2 regions of the Flavobacterium sp. GNP002 genome follow, and region 1 is predicted to be linked to the other one. Evidence: riboswitches for the same ligand, from Rfam matches in the RefSeq annotation. Region 1 holds a riboswitch; the other holds the start of a gene.

Region 1 (4,652 bases):
ACTACTTGTGGCAAAAACATTTTACCGGAACCAAACAAATCACCTACAACATTCATTCCTGTCATCAAGTTAATTTCGATAACTTCAATAGGTTTTGTAGCTGCCAATCGTGCTTCTTCAACATCTAGTTCTATAAAGGCATCGACCCCTTTTACAAGTGAGTGGGTAATTCGTTCTTGAACGGTTCCCGAACGCCATTCTTGAACTGCTTTTTCATTATTCTTTACATCTCCTTTTACATTCTCTGCAAAATCCAATAATCTTTCGGTTGCATCATCACGACGGTTTAGGATTACATCCTCAACGTGTTCTAATAAATCCTTTGGAATTTCGTCGTAAATAGAAAGCATCTCAGGATTTACTATTCCCATCGTCATTCCGTTTTGAATAGCGTGGTACAAGAAAACGGAGTGCATCGCTTCCCGAACGGTATCATTTCCTCTAAACGAAAACGAAACATTACTTACTCCACCACTAATGTGTGCATGAGGCAAATTTTCTCGAACCCATTTGGTTCCTCTAAAGAAATCCAATGCGTTCAAGCGGTGTTCTTCCATTCCAGTTGCCACTGGGAATATATTTAAATCGAAAATGATGTCTTGCGGAGGAAAACCAACTTTGTTTACCAAAATATCATACGAACGCTGGCAAATTTCTATTCGGCGTTCGTAATTGTCAGCTTGACCTACCTCATCAAAAGCCATAATAATAGCCGCAGCTCCATAACGCTTAATCAATTTAGCGTGATGAATAAATTGTTCTTCTCCTTCCTTTAAAGAAATAGAGTTTACGACACTCTTTCCTTGAACTACTTTTAATCCTGCTTCTATAATATCCCATTTCGAGCTGTCAATCATGATTGGCACTCTGGAAATATCTGGTTCGGCAGCAATTAAATTCAGGAATTTTGTCATGGCATATTCACCATCCAGCATTCCTTCATCCATATTAATATCGATGATTTGTGCGCCACCTTCTACTTGCTCTTTAGCAATACTGAGTGCTTCTTCGTATTTTTCTTCCTTGATTAATCGAAGGAATTTTCTAGAACCTGTAACATTCGTTCGTTCACCAATATTCACAAAAACGCTTTCCGGCGTAATGATTAAAGGCTCTAATCCCGATAATACAAGGTTTTTTCTAGTTTCTGCTTGTGCCATTTTTTATTTTTTTGTGCCTCAAACCCAATAATTACAATGAATTCGTGGCTATAATTCAGACGCGGTAAAGCGCATCTTTACGTTTACATCGTTGCTGTTGATACTCTTGGTTTATAATCCTTCGCAATATCAGCAATCAACTTGATATGTTCTGGCGTTGTTCCGCAACAACCACCTATGATATTGACTAAATTATCGTCTAAATATTCTTTGATGAAAGCTTGCATTTGCTCTGGTGTTTCATCGTACTCTCCAAAAGCATTTGGCAATCCTGCATTAGGATGCGCCGACACATTGAACGAAGTGTTTTGTGATAAAGTTTGCAAATAAGGCTTCAACAAATCAGCTCCCAAGGCACAATTGAAACCAACACTTAGCAATGGAATGTGAGAAACCGAAACTAAAAAAGCTTCTACGGTTTGCCCTGAAAGTGTTCTTCCTGAAGCATCCGTAATGGTTCCTGAAACCATGATTGGAATATCAATATTGCGTTCGTCTTTTACTTCTTCAATAGCAAAAAGTGCTGCTTTAGCATTTAACGTGTCGAAAATAGTTTCTACTAACAACAAATCACTTCCTCCGTCAATCAAAGCTTCAACTTGTTGTTTGTAAGCAATGCGCAAATCATCGAAAGTTACGGCTCTGTATCCCGGATCATTTACATCTGGTGACATGCTTGCCGTTCTGTTTGTTGGTCCTATTGACCCGGCTACAAAACGAGGTTTGTCTGGATTTTTGGCTGTGAATTCATCGGCTACTTCACGGGCAATTCGTGCCGATTCGTAGTTGAGTTCATACACCAAATCTTCAAGATGGTAATCTGCCATTCCGATAGTCGTTCCTGAGAACGTATTGGTTTCTACAATATCAGCTCCTGCTTCAAAATAAGCTGCGTGAACTGCTTTGATAGCTTGTGGTTGCGTTAGTGACAATAAATCGTTATTCCCTTTTAAGGAATGCGGAAAATCTTTGAAACGTTCTCCTCGAAAATCTTCTTCAGAAAAATTGTAGCGTTGCAACATGGTTCCCATAGCTCCATCGAGTATGAGTATGTTTTTTTTAATGGCTTCTTGAATACTTGACATTTCTTTTTATTTCTTGTAAATCTCGATAAGTATCGGATTCACACTTTTGATTAATAATTACAAAAGTTCACTATTTAAGCTCTTTAGCCCCGATTACAGTGAAAATCCTTTTACTTTTTTTGTTAAAAAAGTAAAAGATTGCAACGGAAAGCGGGAACGGTATTGGCAAAAAAACGCCAATTGTTCGCTCCTGATACTGAAATTAATTCAGTAGGCTAAATATCGATATGTTGTCAAGAAAAGGTTTGAGAAATACTAAGTGAGTATTCGTGTGTTATCTATCTTAGATACTGAAACTGGTTCAGCATAAAGTAGAATGTAGCACCTTCTTTAAAGATAAAGGGTTGCTAAGGTTTCATTGGGTCTTTCCCTCCGCCTTTCGTGATAACTTTCAATAAATATATGAACAGTGCAAAGTAAAGACATAGCGCTAATACTTGCAAGTATTAGCGCTATATTTTTTAACTAGTTTGTACTAAGTTGTTAAACTATGGCTTTCACCACGGCTTTTGGAGCTTCTTTACGAGTTCCGTCAAATCCGTCAACACCTGAAACTGTAGTATATTTCAATACATATTTCTTACCTGGATTGATGATTTGGTAGGCTGCCTGACACATTAATGTGGCTTCGTGGAATCCACAAAGAATTAATTTTAGTTTCCCTGGATAGGTATTTACGTCACCAATGGCAAAAATTCCTGGAATGTTCGTTTGGTAATCCAAAGCATTATTTACTTTGATGGCATTTTTTTCAATGTCTAATCCCCAGTCTCCAATAGGACCTAATTTTGGTGTTAATCCAAAAAGCGGAATAAAATAATCCGTAGCAATAGTTCTGTGCGCTCCATTTTCTTCAATATCAATTGATTCTAAATGCTCGGCACCGTTTAAACCAACTACTTCTGCCGGTGTAATCATTTTTATTTTTCCTGAGTTCTTCAATTCCTGTACTTTTTCTACAGAGTCTAAAGCGCCTCTAAATTCGTTTCTACGGTGAATCAAAGTTACCTCAGAAGCAACATTCGACAAGAAAATACTCCAGTCCAAAGCAGAATCTCCTCCTCCGGCAATCACTACTCTTTTGTCTCTGAATTTTTCCGGGTTTTTAATAAAGTATTTAATTCCTTTGTCTTCGTAAAATTCAATGTCTTCGATTAATGGTTTTCTTGGTTCAAAACTTCCTAATCCTCCAGCAATAGCAATTACTGGCGCATGAAATCTTTTCCCTTTATTTGAAGTCACAATAAAACTTCCGTCTTCTTGTTTTTCAATTGTTTCAGCACGTTCTCCGAGTGTAAAACCTGGTTCGAATTGCTTGATTTGTTCCATTAGATTATCTACTAAATCTCCTGCTAATACTTCCGGAAATCCCGGGATATCATAAATAGGTTTTTTTGGGTATAATTCAGATAATTGTCCACCTGCTTGTGGCAAAGCATCTAAAATATGACATTTCAGTTTTAACAATCCTGCTTCAAAAACTGCAAATAAACCTGTTGGTCCGGCTCCTATTATAAGTATGTCTGTTTTAACCATTTTTTTATTCTTTATATAATGTAATTGTGCTAAACTATTTTACTGCAAATTAACGATTGATTTTTACTATTTTAAATGATAAATATCAGTCGAATTCTTTGCTCTTTATTCTATTCTCTTGGCTCTTTATTCTTCAACGACTCGGTAATTTCATTCATCTTTTGAACTTTTTCTTCGAAATTTCCTTTCAGCGTTTTGCGATATTCATTCAGGTTTTCGACCATTTTATTGATATCGTCCGGAATGATTTCTTCAAAAAACTCCCGTAATCTTTTGGCAGTTGTTGGTGATTTTCCGTTAGTTGAAATAGCGATTTTAACATTTCCTTTAGTTACAATTCCGCCCAAATAATAATCACATAATGGCGGTGTATCAGCAATGTTGCAAATCAGAAATCTTTTTCGGGACAAATCGTATACTCTTTTATTTACTTTTAAATCATCTGTGCAGGCAATTACCATGTGGCGTTTGCGAAGCATCCAGCGATTGAACTTTTTATGGGTTAATTGCACCGAAGGATGTTTTGCAGCCAAGCTTTCCAGTTCTGGTAAAAACTTTGGGGCAACTACCTCAACATTCGCATTCGGACTCGATTTCAACATGAAAGATAATTTTTCTAAACCCACATTTCCTCCACCTACAATAAGTACATTGAGGTTGTGTAATTTTAAAAATATTGGATATAATTCGTTCCTTTCCAATGTTATTGTATTTCTTTTGATATGAATTCTTCGTAAAACCCTTTCAATTTATTGCTTTCTTTGACTACTTCTCCAATCACAATAATGGCTGGTGAACTTAATTTGTTTTCTATTACCACTTCTTGGATTGTGTCAATCGTTCCAACTCCAATTTTTTCTTGTGGAGTAGT
Region 2 (4,652 bases), 1.3 Mb from region 1:
CCTTGCGAAATAACAAAATCAGCTGTTACACTTTTAGTTCCTGAATACTGTAAAAAAGCTTCTACAGGAAATTTATTCTTATGAAAAGCGTACTTATTAACGTTTAGTTGATTGATTTTGAAATCTAAAAAAGTCGTTGTATCACCTACAATCACAGGATATACTTTATTTACAGCATCAAAACTATAGACATAATCATTCCCGGAAGTTTGATTTCCATCTGTAATTAAAACCGTAGGATAGATTGTGTTTTTATAAATGCTTTTTAAATTTTTGGCTACAACATCAATATTAGTTTGCGTTCCGTTAAAATCAAATGTTTCAGTAGGTTCAAAATCATCCGAAAACTGATACGATTGCACATCAAATTTTTCTTGTAAATCTGAATTTGATTGTATTCTTTTATACAGTTCTAATGCTTTTTCATTGGCATTCAAGAAAGAGATAGAACTCGAATTATCAACAACAATGGGCAAAGGCGTTTTTATCGTTTCAAGCGTATTTTTTGTTACTATTGGATTAATCAATAGCAATAAAATTCCAAAAATGGATAAAAAACGCATAAAAGCCAAAAACCAACCGACTTTCGATTTGTTTTTGGCTTTGTATATATATTGAAAAAACGACAATCCGCCAGCTATTAGTAATGAAAGAAGTAATAATAGTATCGTGTTTGTTGTCATTTATTCTTTATTAAAAGATTGAAAGATTTAATGATTAAAAAATTAATTATGTAGATCAAAAATCTTTAAATCTTTGAATTTTACAATCTTTTAATTAAATTTTAAGTAAGCATTCCCCCACAAACATTCATAACCTGTCCAGTTACATAAGCGCTCATATCGGAAGCGAAGAAAAGACACGCATTAGCAACATCTTCAGTCGTTCCGCCACGTTTCAACGGAATTCCGTCTCTCCATCCTTTTACAACATCCTCGTTTAATTTAGCCGTCATTTCTGTTTCTATAAATCCTGGAGCAATTACATTACAACGAATATTACGTGATCCTAATTCCAATGCTACAGATTTAGAAAAACCAATAACTCCCGCTTTAGAAGCTGCATAATTCGTTTGTCCAGCATTTCCTTTTACTCCTACAACTGAACTCATATTGATAATTGAACCTGAACGTTGTTTTAAGAAAGTACGTTGAATGGCTTTGGTCATATTAAAAACCGATTTCAAGTTAACATCAATTACTTGATCAAAATCGCCTTCAGACATACGCATCAAAAGGTTGTCTTTAGTAATTCCGGCATTGTTTATTAGAATATCAACCGTTCCAAATTCAGCTATAACCGCGTCTACAAGAGTTTGCGCTTCATTAAAATCGGCTGCATTCGATTGGTATCCTTTGGCTTTAATTCCAAGAGCGTTCAATTCGTTTTCCAATGCCAAAGCAGATTCTACAGATGAACTATATGTAAAGGCAACATTTGCACCGTGTTTTGCAAAAACTTCCGCAATTCCTTTTCCAATTCCACGACTCGCACCAGTAATTATGGCAACTTTTCCTTCTAGTAATTTCATATTCAAAAATTAGTTTAAATTTTATTTGGAGCTATTCCTGCTATCCGTTTCAATCTTTTATGACCGCTATCGCTTACATAAAAGGATTTTCACTACTATCAGGGCTATCTTACACTCGTCAAATATATAATAATTCCCTTTTTAAAAAAAATTCAAAAGCAATAACAGTCAAAATTCAGTTCTTAAATATTAAAGAATCGCTTTGTCCATTTATCCCAAAACGAACTGTAAATAGCCACTAATGTAAAAACTAGTAGAAATAGATGATACCAAGCATTACTAATTAAGTCAAAGAAATCTAATTTCCCGTTAGCGTAGCTCAATATAAGCAATACTTGAGCGCCATAAGGTAAAATCCCTTGAATTATACACGAAAAAATATCCAGAATTGCAGCCGTTTTTTTAGGATTTAATTCGTACTCATCATTAATTTCTTTAGCAATCGGTCCGGTAATTACAATAGAAACCGTATTATTCGCTATAGCTAAATTAGCAAAACCTACTATAGCGCCAATTCCCGCTTGAGCCGATTTTTTACTTTTAATTCTTTTTCTAATTTGAACTAATAAATACGTTATTCCACCCGCTTTATCTACCATAGCTGCTAAACCTCCAGTTAGCATTGACAATAAGAAAATATCAGTCATACTAGTAAAGCCTTCATATATCTTTTGTGTGAATTCCATCAACGTAAACGAACCACTAAAGTATCCAATAATACCAGCTAATAATGTACCAATAAGCAATGTTGAAAATACATTAACACCCACGACTGCCAATACGATTACTAAAATGTAAGGTACAATTGCAATCCAGGAAAAATCGCTTTTTGCAATGGCAACGGTCACGATATCCGAGTTTAAACCAAGATAAAAGAAAACCAGAATTGTAAAAACTGCAGCAGGAAAGGCAATGAACAAGTTAATTTTGAATTTGTCTTTTAGATCACATCCTAATGATTGCGTTGCTGCAATAGTAGTATCAGAAATCATGGAAAGATTGTCACCAAGCATAGAACCACCTAATAAAGCGCCAGATATAAGCGGTAATGAAGCACCACTTTTATCAGCTAATGCGACAGCTATTGGACCAATCGCTACAATTGCACCTACTGAAGTTCCTGTAGCAGTTGATAAAAAAGAAGCAATCAAGAAAATCCCTAACGGAAAATAGGCAACGTCGATAGTATTTATCCCAAGATTCACAACTGCGTCAACTCCGCCCATCGCTTTACTTACCACTGCGAACGCTCCAGCTAGCAAGTAAATTAAACACATGGTCATGATTTTACTTTCGCCACAACCTGCGATTAACGTTTCAACTTTATCCTCAGTTGAGGATTTGAATAATAAAAAAGCGGCGATTATACCAACTAAAACAGCTACTGGAGATGGGAAAGCATAAAAATCATTCAAAATAATTCCCGCTCCCAAAAAAGTAAAAATAAAAACAAATAAAGGAATTAAAGCAAAGGCATTCCCTTTTTCTTTAGAAAATAAAGTCATAAAAATAATTTTAAATTAAAAATTATGACGAAAAACAAAGCTAAATATGGGAATGTAAACAACATTTTTTCCAAAGGATTTGGCTTATCGTTTTAGCACCTTGCTTGTTGTTGCAGGTTGCTATCCTATTGCAGGATTCGTGATAACGGGTGCAAAAGTAATTAATATTTTACGATATATTCAAACAAACACTCAAAAAATTAAAATAACTTACAATAATTAGCAACAGGAACTTTGTAGTAAAATCAACAATTTGCTTAAAAAAAAAGAGTCGTTAAATTAAATATTATTACAAATTAAACTATTTTTGATTAACATAGTCTAATAAATATCCAAATAAAAAGTATAATTCCTAAGGTATTAACATTTATAAAATAACTATGAGCAACAAAATTTTATTATTTTTCTGTTTAATTTTAGCTTCAAGCTGTAGTAAAAATGACGACTCTAGTGATTATTTAGCTATTGATCCGTATCCAAATGTTACAGCTACATTTACTGGTAAAATAAACATAAACAAACTTGATAATTATGCTAGTCAAGCCATTCCTGCCTATATTACTAAAGATAATACTGCGGGGAATACCATTACAGATAAAGGCGCCACTTTAGGCCGCGTTTTGTTTTATGATAAAAATTTATCATCAAAAAATACCATCTCCTGCTCCTCTTGCCACATACAAGCAAATGCTTTTGGAGATGTTGCCGTGGCCAGCACAGGCATAAATGGAACCACTAGCAGGCACTCCATGCGATTAATAAATACTAGATTTTCAAATGAAAATAAATTCTTTTGGGATGAAAGAACAACAACTTTAGAAAATCAAACCACCCAACCCATTCAAGATCATATTGAAATGGGATTTAGTGGTACACTAGGTGATGGTAACTTTACCTCATTAATTACGAAACTACAAAATATTGGGTATTACAAAGAATTATTCAAGTTTACTTATGGCTCAGACGATATAACTGAAAACAAAATTCAACTGGCATTATCACAATTTGTAAGAAGTATTCAATCATTCGATGCTAAATATGATGTTGGCAGAGCACTCGTTGCGAATGATAACCAGCAGTTTCCAAATTTTACTATACAAGAAAACCAGGGTAAAAACTTATTTTTAACACCACCAGTATTTGACGCAACAGGAAATAGAACGGCTGGCGGGGTTGGTTGTGCAGGTTGTCATCAACCACCAGAATTTAGTATTGATCCTAACAGTAGAAATAATGGCGTAATAGGAATACTAAACGGAAATGGAATTGACATTACAAATACTAAATCACCCTCACTTAGAGACTTAGTAAAAGCAGATGGCAGTACCAATGGTGCTTTTATGCATACCGCTAATTTGAATACGCTTCAAAATGTTCTTGGCCATTATGGTTCAATTAACCTAGCTCCAGGAAATACAAATCTCGATCCTAGGTTGAGGCCAAATGGTTTTGGTCAACAATTAAATTTAACTGATACAGAAGTAGATGCTTTAATCGCCTTTCTAAAAACGTTAACTGGAACAAATGTCTATGTAGATTCAAAATGGTCAACTCCTTTTAAATAACAAAAAAGTCCCCAAATGTAAATTTGGGGACTTTTAATTTTTAAGTAAAAT

Evidence for each region. Region 1 has a riboswitch for S-adenosylmethionine ahead of ACXX80_RS07440 (homocysteine S-methyltransferase family protein). Riboswitches for the same ligand answer to the same signal wherever they lie in the genome.
Region 2: it holds a riboswitch for S-adenosylmethionine, as region 1 does, so the genes downstream of both, ACXX80_RS12925 (Na+/H+ antiporter NhaC family protein) here and ACXX80_RS07440 (homocysteine S-methyltransferase family protein) in region 1, are expected to answer to the same signal.

What each region holds. Positions count from the first base shown of each region.
Region 1 is NZ_JBTGUW010000001.1:1,706,580-1,711,231, reverse strand. It holds gene metH (methionine synthase) at 1-1,160, opposite strand, end outside; gene ACXX80_RS07440 (homocysteine S-methyltransferase family protein) at 1,244-2,245, opposite strand; SAM riboswitch class I at 2,517-2,636, opposite strand; gene ACXX80_RS07435 (NAD(P)/FAD-dependent oxidoreductase) at 2,729-3,781, opposite strand; gene ACXX80_RS07430 (precorrin-2 dehydrogenase/sirohydrochlorin ferrochelatase family protein) at 3,892-4,482, opposite strand; gene cobA (uroporphyrinogen-III C-methyltransferase) at 4,485-4,652, opposite strand, start outside.
Region 2 is NZ_JBTGUW010000001.1:2,980,802-2,985,453, forward strand. It holds gene ACXX80_RS12915 (hypothetical protein) at 1-683, opposite strand, end outside; gene fabG (3-oxoacyl-[acyl-carrier-protein] reductase) at 785-1,531, opposite strand; gene ACXX80_RS12925 (Na+/H+ antiporter NhaC family protein) at 1,714-3,036, opposite strand; SAM-I-IV-variant riboswitch at 3,091-3,187, opposite strand; gene ACXX80_RS12930 (cytochrome-c peroxidase) at 3,417-4,601, shown strand.